DNA from 2 places in the Butyricimonas sp. DFI.6.44 genome. Region 1 is predicted to be linked to the other one. Evidence: riboswitches for the same ligand, from Rfam matches in the RefSeq annotation. Region 1 holds a riboswitch; the other holds the start of a gene.
The links. A riboswitch is a leader RNA that binds a small molecule or an ion and turns the genes downstream of it on or off. The one in region 1 is predicted to bind cobalamin.

Region 1 (8,458 bases):
GCCGGGATTTTTCATGTAGTCGTTAGCGTATTCCGTACCGAGCGTGAGTTTGTTGTATCCGCCCACCCGGAATACGCCTTTCAGGTTCCCGTTGTAATATTTTTGGCGTTTGGTCAATTCTTCATCCCCAACCCGGAATGTCGTGTCTTTTTTGTCAAGTTGGGCAACTGTGTAGAGTTTGTTGTACTCGTAATTGTCCATGTAAAGGTCGAGGGAGATGTACGCTCCATCGTTCATGAAGTATTTTCCGCCCAAGCCGAAATTATAATCCATGTAGGTAAGGTCGTATTGGTACGCCCCGTCGTTTTTCTTTTCTTGTACCGGACGATTTACTTCCCGGTTGAAATAACTTCCTTGCGCGTAGAGTTTCAATTGCTCGTTGGGCGCGTAAGTGAAGTGTTGGGTAATAATATTGGAATGGAATTTACTGGATGATTCACTTCTCGTGGGGATAACCGTGTCGCCGCTGATTTCATTGGGGTTTAATTGCCATCCGCCCATCTGCCGCCTTTGGTAAGAGGTGGAGGAAGTAAATTTGCCGAAATTCAAATCAACACCGGCATTTTGCGAGAAGCTGGATTCTCCCCCGAAACGGGTTTTCGACTGCACGCTAATCGGGTCTTTCGGTTGTTCGGTGATAACGTTGATTACCCCGGCGATAGCGTCCGAACCGTAGAGGGCGGAAGCCGCACCTTTCAATATCTCGACGCGTTTCACCCGTCCCATGTCGATACGCGACAAGTCGGTATTGTTGGAAACATCTCCCGCCACTTTCTTCCCGTCGACGAGAATCAAGATGTATTTATTACTCATGCCGTTGAGCGTGAAGTACGAGCCCATGACCGTGGGGCGAATATTGAACGCGGGGTTCAGCAACAGGAGGGCGTCCTCGAAGGAGTTTACTCCTGCCTGCCTTAAGTCCGACCCGCTAATCACTTCTACCGGGACGGGCGAATCTTTCAATCGGCGGTGGGTTCCTGTTCCCGTCACCACGACCTGATTCAAGTTTACCGGGGTGGCGAGTAACTGGAATAATATGTCACTTTTGTTTCCGTTCACTTTCATGGAACCGACCTCGTAGCCGGAGTAGCTGGCACGAAGCGTGTAAGTCCCGTCGGGTATTTTTTCCAGAATGAATTCGCCCTTGTTATTCGTGGCGATACCGATGCTTGTTCCCACCAACCGAACATTTGCCCCGGCAAGGGCTTTACCGGTTTTGGCATCTACAACTTTCCCCTTTAAGGTGATTTCTGCAAAAGCGATGCTCGCTAATGCTACTACGAATAATGTAGTCAGCGCTACAAATTTCTTCATGTAAGATTAAGTTTAAAAGTTCATAATGGTACTCCTGACCCCGGGAATACGCTATTACCTGTTTTGCTTTGGCAGGTCTCCTGACTACGCCTAAGAAAAGTACCTTCCCGTCCGCGAGGACAGTGGTGCAAGAACCTTTCTTTGAATCCCCTCCCGGGGAAACGGGCATCACAGTAGCGGGCACTGTGTCGGATTCTAACCGACTTCCCTCTTGTGCGCTAATTGGATATTAACACATCACCAAAGACTCCGCGAATGTATGCAGATTCCATTAAAAAATACAATGAAACGGGGAAAAAATTAATTAATAATTTGTAGGGGGATTAGTGGTAAAATAGGATATAGAGAAATTACATCTCCTTTGATTGTGTTGAAAATCTGAGTGTTGTAAAGAAAATAAAAAAGTCATGCAAGAAATGCATAATATAGAAAAATATATTACTTTTGCCCCTGTTTTGGTGCGGAACCTTCGCTCATGAAGGCGACGCTTAATAGGGAATCCGGTGTGAATCCGGGACTGTACCCGCAGCTGTAAGTTCCTTTACAAGGGATTTTGTACTTCAAATGTCACTGGTGTAACCACCGGGAAGGCAACAAAATCCGGAACAAGTCAGAAGACCTGCCGAACGATGATAACCATAGCTTTCGGGAGAAAAAGCGAGAGGGAAAATACGGATTTTACCTTGAAACTCATGTTACCCTAAAGACTATGTTAATAATGCTTTATTCATTATTAATATATAGTTTGTATGAAAAAAGTTGTTGTATTGGCATTATTGCTGTTCGCGTGTGTCGGCTCGCTTTTCGCCGAGGATGAAGACAAGCGCAAAAAGAAAAGTATCACGGATACGATTTTTCGTATCGATGAAGTAAGTGTGCTTGAAAAAAGAAAACGTATCGATTTGTTGGGGTTGGATGTACCGTTGCGCTTTGTCCCGATAACGGTAAGTAAACTTTCCGGGCAGATGCTGGAGCGTAAAGGTATCGTGAATCTGGAAGATGCCGTGAAGTTTTTGCCCGGGATTATTCACAAGACAAATCAACTGGGGGCGTTCCAACGATTCTCTATCCGGGGACAAGGGAGCGCGCTTATCATGATCGACGGGATGCGGGACGAGCGAACGGTTAGCCAGAATGTTCCTTACGGGGACTTGTCATCCGTGGAGTCCATCGAATTAATAAAAGGACCCGCTTCGGTGTTGGCGGGACATTCTGCCATGGGAGGGGTTTTGAACATCGTGCGCAAGAAGGTAACACCGGATTTTTCAGCTAATGCCCGGATTAGTTATGGTAGTTGGGAAGAAAAACGGGCTACATTGGGTTTCGGGGGAAAGTTGGTGGGACCGCTTGATTACCGGGCGAATATCCATTATTCCACGGGCGACGGTTACCGGCGCACGAACGCGAATCGATTCTCCCTTTATGGGGTTTTAGGTGCGAATGTCGGCAAAGTAGGGAGATTGGAAGTGAGTGGCAGTTACGCGGATGATAAGTACACGACTGAAATAGGGGCCGCACCGACCGTGCGTTATGATGTGTACGAAGTCGGTAAGGATACCGGGCCTTTTATGAAGAACGGAGAACGGCATCCTTATGCCGATTATCACGAGATATATAATGATTATGCGAATAATCGGATGAAGCGTAAAGTATGGGACGTGACGGCACGGTACACTCACGTGATATCCGAGAACATGACATTGCGAGAGAGGTTTACTTATTTCCATAGCGATTTGGATTATTGCTGCGTGGAAGGATTGGGGTACCGGACTTCGGAGGAATCTATTTATAAATGGTATTATACCTCGAAAGGTAAAACGACCTATATAAATCTGGATTCTGTGGTGCGAAATAAACCGTTGAACTTTAACCCGGATCATAAACAATTGAGTAATGTGCTGGAATTGACAGGTAACGTGGAGACCGGATTCGTGAAACACCATTATACATTGGGGTGGTCGTATTTCGCGTTTGATTTTGTACAGTATAACGGGTACGGGAGTGATGATTTGTGGGGACCCGGATTGGGTGCTGTGTTGGCATTGAAGAATCCGCAACTGGTACAAGGCTGGTGGGATTCCAAAATTTCAGCTGCAAGTCTGAAAACCGATAGAACGCATGCCGTGTATTTGCATGATGTGATGGAATTTAGCGACCAATGGAAGGTGATGTTGTCCGGACGCGTGGATTTTTATAACTATAAAACGGCAACAGCAAAGGTTTTGGACGGGAAACAGGACTACAAGAAGGAGAACCGTTCGGAATGGAATAAAGTGAAGACTTCCGCTTTCACGTATCGGGCGGGAGTGGTGTATTTCCCTGTGCCGGAATTGTCATTTTATGCTTCCGCTTCTTCTTTCTTCAATCCGGTGGTGAAGTTCTATAATCCGGATATTATGTATTTGGATAGAAAGGGGAACGAGTTCAATCCCGACACGGATGGCGGAGAAGTGTTTAAGCCGGAGAAAGGAATTTCGGCAGAAGTCGGGGGGCATTACACGTTGAATGAATGGGTGGATGTCAACGCTTCAGTTTTCTACACGAGTCGCTATAATATCGTGAAGAGTTTGGGAGATACTACTGTAGTGGTCGACGGCAGCACCGTGACGAGGAATATTCAAGGGCAAGTAGGTCGAGGTATGTCAAAGGGATTTGATTTTGAGATTGTGGTTCGTCCTCTTCCGACGCTTCGGTTTACGACGGGATTGAGTTGGGCGGAATATCGTTTGCGACAGATAGCGGAGAGCGGACGATTCTCGAAATACAAGGAAGAGAATAAGAATGTGCGTGAAACAGGTGTGCCTCGTACAACTTTTTACGCGTATGCCGATTACACGATTCCCACGGGGGTGTTGAAGAACTTGTCGTTCCAATTAAGCGGAAATTTCAAGGATAAGGTGTTCTCCGATATCAAGGAACGAATTTACACTCCGGCGTTGTGGCTGATGGATGCGGGAATATATTACACGATTAAAGGGCATGTGAATCTGGCTTTGAATATTAATAATTTGTTTGACAAGGAGTATTTCGAGAAAACAACTGTACTGGGAAAACCCCGGAATTATCAGGCATCCGTGTCATATACTTTTTAGTTTCGCCGAAGGCGAAAGTTACAGGTTGGCAGGTTACAAGTTAGTATTTGATTTGTAACCTGCTAATTTGTTGTTTATGAAATCTGTGGAAATATTTTGCGGGGTAGACGTCAGAATGCAGACTTATTGGCTACTTTTGTCAAAAAATAGAATAGTCATTATAATATAAGAATATGAAAAAGTTTGTATTGTTTTTATTTGTTTTGGTCTTTGCTGCCCATGCGGGTGTTTACGCGCAAGATACGGTAAAGCAGGATACCGTGAAACCTGAAGGGTATAAGTTTACGGATATTAAGAGATTGCCCGCTACTTCCGTGAAAGATCAGTTTCGTGCCGGGACTTGTTGGTCGTGGTCTACGGCTTCTTTTCTGGAGTCGGAGATGATGCGACAGGGAAAAGATTCGGTTAATCTTTCGGCTATTTATTTCGTGAAGCATGCTTACAGTGACAAGGCGGACAAGTATGTGCGTTTGCATGGTGTGTTGAATTTTGCCGTGGGTGGTGCTTCGTCGGATGTTATTAACATGGCGAAGAAGTACGGGATTGTGCCTCTTGAGGTGTTCAAGGGTTTGAATTACGGGGAGCCGAATCATGTGTTCGGGGAGATTGACGCCGTGTTGAAAGCGTACGTGGAAGCGGTGGTCGAGAATAGAAATAAACGTTTGAGTACGGCTTGGAAGAAAGGGTTTGATGCTATTTTGGATGTTTATCTTGGCGAGGAGCCCGAGAAGTTCGAGTACAAGGGGAAAGAGTACACTCCTCGGACTTTTGCCGACGAGGTGGTGGGCTTGAACATGGACGATTACGTGAACCTGACCTCATTCACGCACCATCCTTTCTACACGGAGTTTGCCTTGGAGGTGGAAGACAATTGGTCGTGGGATAAGGCTTACAATATTCCGTTGAACGAGTTGATGCGGGTTATGGAGAGTGCGATTGATAACGGGTATACCTTTGTTTGGGGTGCCGACGTGAGCGAGAAAGGATTCGCCACGAAGGATGCCGGGGTGGCGGTGGTGCCCTCGACCGACACGAGAGAGATGACCGGGGCTGAAATTGCTAAATGGGAGAAATTACCTAAAGAACAACAGACGATGGATGCTTTCAAACTGGCTCCGGCTCCCGAGAAAAAGATTACCCAAGAGATGCGACAAGAGGAATTTGATCGTTACCAGACGACTGATGACCACGGTATGCACGTTATCGGCAAGGCAATGGATCAGAATGGAACCCCTTATTTTATCGTGAAGAATTCATGGAATAAATACAATAAGTTCGGTGGATATTTCTACGTTTCTTATCCTTATATGGCGTTGAAGACGATGGATATTCTGGTACACAAGAACGCGATTCCGAAGGACATCAGAAAGAAATTAGGGATTTAATGTAAGTTTATTATAAATGAAACCGCCTCGTAATGGGGCGGTTTCTTAACAAATTTATGAGAGGTGTTTATTATTTCTTCGCGGGATGTAAGTACCAATCCGGGTTCTTTTCTCCCTTTGAACTTGCCCAGCTTTTGAATTTAGGATAAAACTCGTCAATATGTACAGCTTCTGTCGGAACCACGTAATCTGTTATCGGTAGGTCTATGGCGAAAGGATAATCGTTGTCGCTCACGTAATAATTCGGTCCGATAAGATTGCCATCTTCGTCGAGGCTACTATGGTCTTGATATCTTCCGAAATAGGTCAGATCAGCAAGATCGGTAGGGGGATAGTTCGTGAGGTGTACTTCCTGTATCGGGTTTTTACCGTTTTTATTCGGGCTGACACGGATAAATGGATTGTAGAAATGGGGATCTTGCATAGTTTCGGATGTCAATCCTTTTGCTTTTATTGTCACTGTAATAGGTCCGCTTTTCACGGCTTGTTCCATGTCATCAAAAAGGATAAATGTGGCATTCGTTTGCCCTGATTCCATGTTGTTAAAAATATTCTCGGCTTTGCTGCCGCCATTTTCAATTTTAACGTCAGACACGCTGGCTGTGAGAATTCCAATTTGATACCCGAATCCGCTTTTGATTTGTCCGCCTCTGTGTACCGGGGTGTAAATATCTTTAAGTTCGGTAACGTTATTGTTCTCATCGACAGTGAAGCTTCTTTCGTAAGTAATGACAACGTCATTCATGTCGTAATCACCTTTGTTTGGCCACAAGTCTTCAAATGCGAGAGTCCCTGTTCTAACAGTCGTAACGGGAGGAAATTCCTCCGGTTTTGTGGTCGGTTTGTCTGAAATATCAATATCGCCGTCTTCGTTTGTTAAGAAAAAGAGAACGTCTTTATAATCGTAATCTACGCCGCTCCTGTTATCACCATCTTCAAATCCAAGGATGATGTTTTTGGTTTCTGTATCATATAAACTTACACAACGTTTCTCCTCCATCATATTGAATTCGTTATTTGAGAACCAGTAAGATTTCCCCGAAAAATCTACACCTCCTGAATAATTGAAACCATCACTGATGATAAACCATCCGATAGTAGTACCTTTGGGAAAAGTTTCTGTAGCGTTACCATCTTTATCGTAGTATTTTAAGTTCATTCGCATACCATATTCTAAAGGAGGCCACAGCGAACACTTGGGGAATGCGATGTATTTAGGTAGTTCCATAAATTCTTTGCCATCTTTGGGGGCTTTTCCCGTTTCATAATAGTAGTATCCCAACGTGTTTTCGTATTGAGCTGCTTCCCCTGCAAATACTAAAGTTACACGTGTATCCTTGAGCACGTTAATATTTACTTCCTCTGTTGGTTTGGCATATTGTGAGTTATTTTTACCGGGAAGCAATGTGCTCTGAATACGGTTAAGAATACCTTGGGCGCTGTAAGATTCGTCAGTAGTGATTTTCAGTAGGTTATCAGGAAGTCCGTCACTATCCCATGAATTTATTGTTTTGACGTTATATGGGTTATACGGGTCAATTTCTCGGGCAAGTTGTTTGCTTGCTTGTTTTGCGGATTGATTCTTTTTCAAACTTGCGATATAGTCCTCTGAATTAAACTTTATACCGGATTCAGTGACATCAATTTCTACGCAGGTCGGTAGACCGTATGATTCGGAATAAAGATAAACCTTGGAAGTAGCTATCGGTAGATTAATCTTCCCGGTGCGTTTGCTATTTCCATCGGTATAAGTTGTCAAGAGAGAGTTTACTCCTTCTTTCTTTTTAGAAACTCCGTTTTCAGTTTCCAGTGGGTTCTTGTCGTAAACTTCAAATACGGCTTTGTTGCCTTTAATACCATAGTCCACTGCTATTGGAATAACTTTTGTTGTTGCATAGTCAAAAGCATCCTCTATCGGGGTGTTTTTGTTGGGGTTGTAGACATCTTTTTTACATCCTGTAAAAAAGAAAGTACATGCAAATAGACACAGCACATACACGCTTAGTTGTTTTTTGATTTTCATCCTCTTTCGGTATTGAATATTTTTACAAAGGTATATAAAGAATATTCAAAAATATGTCTATATAGGTATATTTTGGAAGATGTTTAATATAAAATATAGAGGATAAGTATTTTTTAACCTTCCCAAGTGAGGAATAGTCTATTATTGGGATGATTCACTATTCAATGAATGATTGTGCTATGTTTGTTTTGTGCGTTAAAAATAAAGGAGAAGTTGAAAAAGATTTTGTAAGTTACAAGAAAAATATACTAGGGTTTGAATTTGCATTGTATCTTTGCAATAAACAAATGATGGATGATTATGCGTAAACCTCAAGTATTGATTGGTGCGGCGACTTCCGGCAGTGGGAAAACGACTTTCACGTTGGGATTATTGCGATTGTTGAGGAACAGGGGAATGAAAGTGCAGCCGTTCAAATGCGGTCCGGATTATATTGATACGAAACATCACGCGATGGCTGCCGGAGAGGAGGCTGTTAATTTGGATACTTTTATGGCTTCTTCCGAACACGTGCGGCAGCTATATGCACGTTACGGGACGACATGTGACGTGTGCGTTACAGAGGGCGTCATGGGATTATTTGACGGGTATGATAAGATGAAGGGAAGTAGTGCTGAGATTGCCGGTTTGCTGGGGATTCCCGT
Region 2 (7,626 bases), 120 kb from region 1:
ATTATCCTGCTATTGTTTTTCTTAATTATTGGGTGCGGCTTTCAATAATTCCGGTCTGGGATCAACATTGTATTCTGCCGAATTAATCGTGGAGAACGTCCAAGCATCCCAAGAATTATTTGCTAATGAACGTTGAGCAACTAGATATTGTGAATAATCAAATCCATCCGGTACTGTCGTTGCGTCAGTCCAGCCTAACCAATAACTTGCGTAGGCTTCGTACCAGCCGCCCATCCAGAGGTCTTCGGGAGAAGAGGTTTTCATACCGTCTAAATTATCCCCATTCTTTTCTTGATAGATGCCGTTCACGAAGTCCTTTTCTGTTAAAGTGAGAGAAGAATTACTGATTTTAATTTTTCCATCATTATTTCCGTCATACCCGAATCCCTTGATTGTGACTCCCCCGAAATTATTTCCGAGAATAACGTACAAGCGAGTATCTTTTTTTGCGATAGCTTTAACCATATCTATTCCCGTTGCACCGGAAGCCCAACGGTATCCCCATGCCAAGAAATGAATTTCATCATCAGTGGGATTCTCAATATCTGAGGCTGTTACCCATTGGATCGTAAGTGCGGAACGGTTATTTCCCGTTCCTGTCCAGTTTTGGATATCATTAATAGAATTGACGGATTGAAGATTTTCATTTACAACTAAAGGCGTTGTATTTGTTTTTAAATCTTCCATTTCCGCTAAGATGGATGTATCCTCGTTACAAGAAGCTAAAAAGCCGATAAATAATAAGGCTATGAAAGATTTTGATAATAAACTTCTCATTGTTTTGATTGTTTTAAATGATTTACTTGAAGTTATAGGTAAAGAATACATTAGCAGGATAATCCGTGTAATTTGCGTAATCACGACTTATTCTGGCATAATTTTCGCTCTCGGGATTAATGCGGCTGAAATCAAAAATCGTGATATGGTTCGTGTGGCGTTGTGAGCCAATTCCCTTTACCGTGTTTAAAAAGACCTCTCCCGTGATAGGATGAACAGCACAAGTATTATATACCAATGGCTTACTCGCGTAGTTCCCTTCCCAGAAATCAGAAGAAGCGGGAATCCAATTTTTGGCATCAATCATGTATTTTGTTTCATTTGTACTGAAAATGTGACGATAAATTGTTGTGGTCGTGTTGCTGATATATATCGTATCTCCCTTGGCAGTGATGTTCGGTGCGGCAGGTTGCGATGCTCTGATACGCAAAAGTGAGGCTGCTTCACCTTCCAATTGATTTTGTGCTAATATTTCATATGATTTCGGGTCGATTTTGTAGATAATACCGCCTTCATCCGAGGCCCAAAGGTTTCCGTCTGTGGCTTTGATTAGCCCGGAAATCTGTTTCTTCCCGAATGCAATTGTATGTGCAACCTCGTTTTTGCCTCGTTCGATAACTATGACCGTGTTTCTTCGTGAGGCAAATAATTTTCCTTCTGCCACAGCCATGGTATTTTTCCGGGCGCCTTGGGTGCCTTTGATTAGAGTCGCTCTGTGATCATTTGCCACTGTTGACGGGTGCATTAGGAAGATGCCATTCCTATTATCACGTATATAGATATCGTCATCTCCCAATACGGCAATGTGTGTTGGCCAATACGAGAAAGTGGTATCGATTACTTGCACCATCTTTCCCTCGTCTTCATAATAACTCGTGTCTATTCCTAAGATAAAAGGATCATGAAAAGAACGTTCTTTTTTTAATGTTTCAGCATTGCAAATGGTTAGAAAACCACCCCCGTTTCCTCCATTTTGGGATACGATATACATTTTGTTGTTTTTGATATATAGGTCTTGGCACACATCTCCTAAATACTCGCCGTTCACCTTGTAATATACATTAGGGGTAATATCTCCTTCCGGGCTGATGTAAATCAACGAGCCGTGAGTCGTAACTAACCCTTCATTCAGTATAAAAGTCCCGTTTTTATACTTACCGGGATTCACGGTAATCGTTGCGGTTTTGGTCGTCGTGCCGTCTGAATTTTTTGCGGTCAGGGCTAGTTGGTAGGTGCCGCTGTTTTCTGCTTTGAACACGTATGTGTCACCTGTCGAAACCTCATCGTTGTCCAGTGCCCAACTAAACGTGTTTTCCAAAGCATTGGTAACTTCCGCCCTGAACACGATGGAATCCGTCAACTCCATGGAATAATTCCCTTGCGCGAAACCCACGATGGGCAGGGTTGGGATGTAGTCATCATCATCACTACACGCGCTAAACAACGAGATCATCAATCCCCACACGATAAAAAAGAAATACAACTTCTTCATAACTGTTTTTTTTGAATTAATTTTATATATTAAAAAACGCAATAATTAATTCATACCCATGTATCCCACGTGGATACAAACATTTCTGTTTGTAGGAAAAAGATGGCGTCAAATATCGACTTGTAAACGGTACTGGCGTTTATGTTCTCCTTTCCCTTTGAACATGAAACATATTAGCTTGTGGCAGGTCTTCTGACTCGTTTCCTTCTCCGGGGCTTCCTTCCCGTCCCTCGTGTCGGGGACAGTGGATAAAGTATGCCCGGGAAGTATAGTGAAACTTACAGCAGGGGATTCTGTTCAGGATTTGCACCTGATTCCCTTTTCATCCCGAAATGCGATACGCGAATCGGGACACCACTCACTTCCATTATTCTTCGCGAAGATAGAGGAATGATGTTAAATAATCAAGTATTTTTTTTATTTTATATTCAAATCGCACTCCTTTTAGTCTATTCTTAAAATGTATTGATGATGTGGAAGTAAAAAAGCTCCCGGATTATTCGGGAGCTCAAGTATAAAATTATTTTTTAGTTAAGTATTTTGGAATATGCTATTGCTATTTGATGCCTGCTGCTTTCAACAAGCGGGGTATGGGTAGGATATTTTGTTCCGCATCATTAATCGGGGAGAATGTCCATGCATCCCAGCACTCGTCTTCCAGTTCCCGGTTACTGGCGTAGAAATTGGAATACTCGTACTCTTCCGCTTCCAGTACGGCTTCCCCGTATCCCAACCAGTAGGATGCATAAGCCACGTACCAGCCACCCATCCACCAGTCGCCTTCGCTGGTAACCCTGACGTCGTCAATGTTATCCTCTTGCTTTTGCACGTATATGCCATCCGTGAAATCCGCTTCTGTCAAAGAAATCCCCTTGTATTCTCTTTTGTCGTGCTCGAAATCATCGCTTTCAATCGAGATTTTCCCGTCACCGTTGCCGTCATAACCGAACCCCTTGATAGTAGTCCCTAGGGCATCGCTCGAAACGATGACGAACAAGCGGGGAGCACTCTTGGCAATGGCTTTAATCATGTCAAATCCCGTGGGGGGTATCTTCCCTTTTTGCGGTTTATTCCACTTGTATCCCCACGCCCGGAAAAAGACATCCTCGTCTGCCGGGTGCAATAAATCCTCCACCTCCGGTTTTACCCATTGTATCGCCAGCACCGAGCGGCAATCGCCTTCGCCCGTCCAGTTTTTGACATCCGAGATTTTGAAACCGTCCTGTACCGTGATATACGTGCTGTCCGATGCCTCGCCCAAGATGTTGGATGCCGTCACCTTGATTTTATACTCTCCCTCTGTGGCGGACGAGAACTCGTATATCGTGTCTGTTGATGTTGCCTTCCCCTCCACGAACCATTGCAGGTCAGCATGCGTGGTGTTGATGATATTCGCTCTTAATCTTACTGCTTTCGCGGGAAGAATAGCATTTTTCAAGCTCAAGTTCTGTACAGACACCTCCGGTGCGGTAAGAGGCATCTCCGGTTCATCTTCTCCGCCATCATTATCGCTACAGGAACTCCACATTCCCGTGATAGCCAGAATAGCTAATATATAAAATAAATTCTTTTTCATGAACCGTTTATTCAAAATTATAAGTGAAGAATGTGCCGGCGGGGAATGCCGTGTGATTTTCGTAATTTGCACTTAATTCTGGTTCATCCCCGCTAAAGTTGAATACACTGATGTTATTAATCTTGTAGTCTTGGCCGTATCCTTTTATGGAATTTAGATAAACTTCTCCGGTAATCGGGTGAACAGCGCACGTGTTGTAAATGATACCGACGTTGTCGACCATCGTTTTGGCATCCACCATTAATTTCGTTTCTCCCGTGCTGAAAATATGACGGTAAATTGTTGATTTAAGGGCACTCATGTATAGCGTGTCCCCTTTGGCTGTAATGCTGGGGGCTGCTGCGTATGATGGGTTCAGAAGGCTTTTTGCTTCCTCTGATACAGTGCTGCTTCCTAGTTTGGCGTATGTTTTCGGGTCAACTTTAGTGATTTTCCCGGATGCATCGGAAACCCAAAGATTCCCGTCGGATGCTTTAATTACACCGGAAACATTCCCGTCAAATTCAATCGTATTGCTAATTGCATCTTTACCTGCTTCAATTACGACAACCGTGTTTTTTACTGTGGCAAAAACTTTCCCGTCAGCAACAGCCATTGTATTTTTCCGAGCACCCTTTGTGCCTTCAATAAGAGTGACGGTTCCGCTTGATGGTTGAAATCTTTTTATTCCATTATTGTCACGTAGGTAAATGTTATCATCTCCTAGTACTGCCACGTGGCTAGGCATACTCACCTGTCCGTTAAGTTCTTCCTGAAATTTTCGCTCCCTTTTCAATGTTTCTGCATTGAGGATGGTTAAAAAGCCTCCGTCATCACCCCCGTTTTGTGAAAGAATATACATTTTATTGTTTTTGATGAATAGATCTTGGCTTTGCTTTCCCAAGTCACCTCCGTTTTCAAGGTAATAGGCGTTATCTGTCACCTCTCCTTTAGGATTAATGAAAATTAAACTCCCGGGACTGCCCATGGGTGATTCGTTTACGATAAAAGTACCATACTTGTATTTCCCGTGAACTTCGATTGACGTGGAAGCGTGATTGCGGCTATTTGTAGTGTATGCTATAACAGAAACATTATAATTACCAATACTTTCTGCCGTGAAGGTATAAATAGAATCTGTTGCCACTTTTTCCCCGTTTACAAACCACTCCAAACTTGTTTCCGTTGGGTTGTCAACTTTGGCTTTCAGTACGATAGATTCCATCGGGAGCGTCGAAAAACTACCACTCTCGCTTTCGATGGTTACGGTCGGTGGTACGGGTGTCCAGTTATCGTCATCATCACTACAAGAACTCAAGAATCCTACAAATATTCCCAAAAATAAAAGTGCTAAATAAAACTTCTTCATAATTCTAATTTTCATCATGTAATATTATATAACTTGTTTATTCTTCCTCTAAAATTCCCACATCAGCGACACGAGGCAGTTTCGCAACGGCATCGGGTAGTACTGCGTGGATTCGTAATAAGTGTCCAGTAGATTGTCCACCCGTATCTGCGGGGTGAGGCTCATCCCGTTACGGAACTCGTGACGGTAGCCTGCCAATATATTGTGTACCGAATAGGGGTCAGTAGCGTATGCTTGGTCGGTCGTGATAAAGCGTCGCCCGATGTAAGTCACTTGCCACGAGAAAAAGGCTCCCCGGTAATCGGCGGCAACCCGCACGTTCCATTTGAAGCGTGGCACGTAAGGAATCTGCTTCATGTAAGAGCCGTCGTCCTCGTGCTGTTTCTTGCGGGTACGGGATTGCGACCAACTGTAATTACCGGATGCGTTCACCTTTAAATCCCCCATCTCGTATGTCAGCTTCCCGTACAGTTCCACGCCTTCCGAGCGCACGTTGCGGTGATTCTGCGGCGTCCACACCCATTGATTCCCGTCCTTGGGCAACCATAGTATCCAGTTGTCGATATACATCAAGTAGCCCGATACCTCTGCGTCCAGCGATAACCCCCGGTACAAGTGTTTCCGGTAAGCCACGGAAGCGTCATACGAGTACCCGTCTTCCGGCTTCACCTCCGGGTTGCCTCCCGGTCGCCAATAGAGGTCGTTCATGCTTGGGAACCGATAGTTGTAAGCCATATTTCCCTTTACCTGCAACTCTTTTTCCCACAGGTTGAATACCACGCCCGCCGACCACGTGGATACTCCCCGGCTATCGTTTTGCTCGAACATATACTGCCCGTTCAGCATCATCCATTCCACTGGGGTCCACAACGCCGATGCCTGCCACGACAGCACGTTACGGTGATGGTGGAATGGCGGTTCCACCACCGGGATATCATAATCCACGTCGCCCAGCGTGTATTTCGACGAGTCAATATCAATGTAACTGCTCACCCGTATCAAATCGTGCGAGTAAGTCAGGCTTGTCCCCAGCACGAGATTTTCCCGCGGGGTACACGTGTAGTCTGCAATGCCTTGCCACGTCTGCGATTGATTTTTAGTACCCTCGGGGTCGAACATCCCCCCGGCGTACCATTTGTCGTACTTCTGCCGGTAGTACAGCCACGCCGCTTTCACGTGCAGGGCGTGTATGCCCCGGGTGAAATCCACGCCTACGTATGCCCGGAAATTCGTTTCCCGCTGTTTCTCGTGTGATTGGTTCACCACCCCAAGCGCGGGGGGCAACATCCGTTCGCCCTCTTGATACCATGCTACTGCCGTCAACCGGGTGTAGTGCGACAACCGGAAATAACCTTCTTGCATTGCCGCCCATTGCGTGTAATCGGCATCCTGCCGTTTCTCGCGGAAGGGGACGTTGGTCAGAATCTTGTTCAAATAAGTATAGTTGTTATCCGAGTGCTGGTAATACAGGCGGGTTTTGAAACTTGATTTCTCTCCGCCTGTGTTTACTTGTGCCCCCGTGGTGTACGTGCCGTAGGAACCGTACTCGCCCAGCACTTTCCCGCTTACTCCCTTTCGCCAATCTGGGTCGGTGAATAGGTTGACACTTCCCCCGATGGCTCCCGTCCCGTTCTTCACGTGGCTGCTCCCGTAATACAAGTTGATATTGTCCGTGAAGAAAACCGGGATTTGCGAGAAATCGAACGTTCCCGACATCGGCGGCGTGATATTGATGCCGTTCCAGTTCACCCGTGTTTGCGAGGGACTGGCTCCACGGAAGGAGGCGGTCGACAAGGCTCCCATCCCGAGGCTCTTGATATAAATAGCCGTGTAGTCCGTCAGTAACTCCGCCAACGAACGGGTTTTATTCGCTTGCATGATTTCCGGGTCTATGCGGCTAACCTTCGCCCCGGCATTTGCCTCGTTGGCGTGTTGGATACGTTGACTCACCACTTGCACCGTGTCGAGAGTCCCGTGCATCGCCACCGAATCCCGCCGCTGTGCCTCTGCCTGCATCCCGCCGCCCAGCGTGAAACAGGCACATAATCCTATCGTTATTTTTTTGAGCATAATCACTGTTTTATTGTTGATACCCGGGGAAATACACTTGTCCGGGATAAACACCCACTTTGTGGCTTACCCTTCTCCCGTCTTTCAGGTAATGACGGATATAACCTCTTTGTGCCGTGTAATCCAAACAATCGCACAGGTAAACGTCGCCTTCGGGGCTAACCGCGAACCCGTACATCATACCCACGCCCGGCAGGTCGTAATAATGTTCGAATTCACCCGTCGTCACGTTCATTCGGTACACGCTCTGTTGTTCTTTTTCGCCCTTGGCGTTTTCTTCTGTCGCACGGGTTTTCACGTTGAAGTATATCCATGTTCCCGTCGGGTCGATATCCGTGCGGTTGTAATTGATATAGCCGATAA

Region 2: linked by a shared signal. The riboswitch ahead of L0M98_RS09785 (DUF5074 domain-containing protein) and the one ahead of L0M98_RS10230 (TonB-dependent receptor) in region 1 are both predicted to bind cobalamin.

The regions. Positions count from the first base shown of each region.
Region 1 is NZ_JAKNJD010000006.1:239,353-247,810, forward strand. Features, by position in the region: gene L0M98_RS10230 (TonB-dependent receptor) at 1-1,314, opposite strand, end outside; cobalamin riboswitch at 1,368-1,574, opposite strand; cobalamin riboswitch at 1,754-1,955, shown strand; gene L0M98_RS10235 (TonB-dependent receptor) at 2,064-4,406, shown strand; gene L0M98_RS10240 (aminopeptidase C) at 4,580-5,791, shown strand; gene L0M98_RS10245 (LruC domain-containing protein) at 5,862-7,814, opposite strand; gene L0M98_RS10250 (cobyrinate a,c-diamide synthase) at 8,115-8,458, shown strand, end outside.
Region 2 is NZ_JAKNJD010000006.1:117,212-124,837, forward strand. Features, by position in the region: gene L0M98_RS09780 (hypothetical protein) at 22-777, opposite strand; gene L0M98_RS09785 (DUF5074 domain-containing protein) at 800-2,269, opposite strand; cobalamin riboswitch at 2,435-2,643, opposite strand; gene L0M98_RS09790 (PKD domain containing protein) at 2,826-3,845, opposite strand; gene L0M98_RS09795 (DUF5074 domain-containing protein) at 3,853-5,193, opposite strand; gene L0M98_RS09800 (TonB-dependent receptor plug domain-containing protein) at 5,242-7,263, opposite strand; gene L0M98_RS09805 (DUF5074 domain-containing protein) at 7,274-7,626, opposite strand, start outside.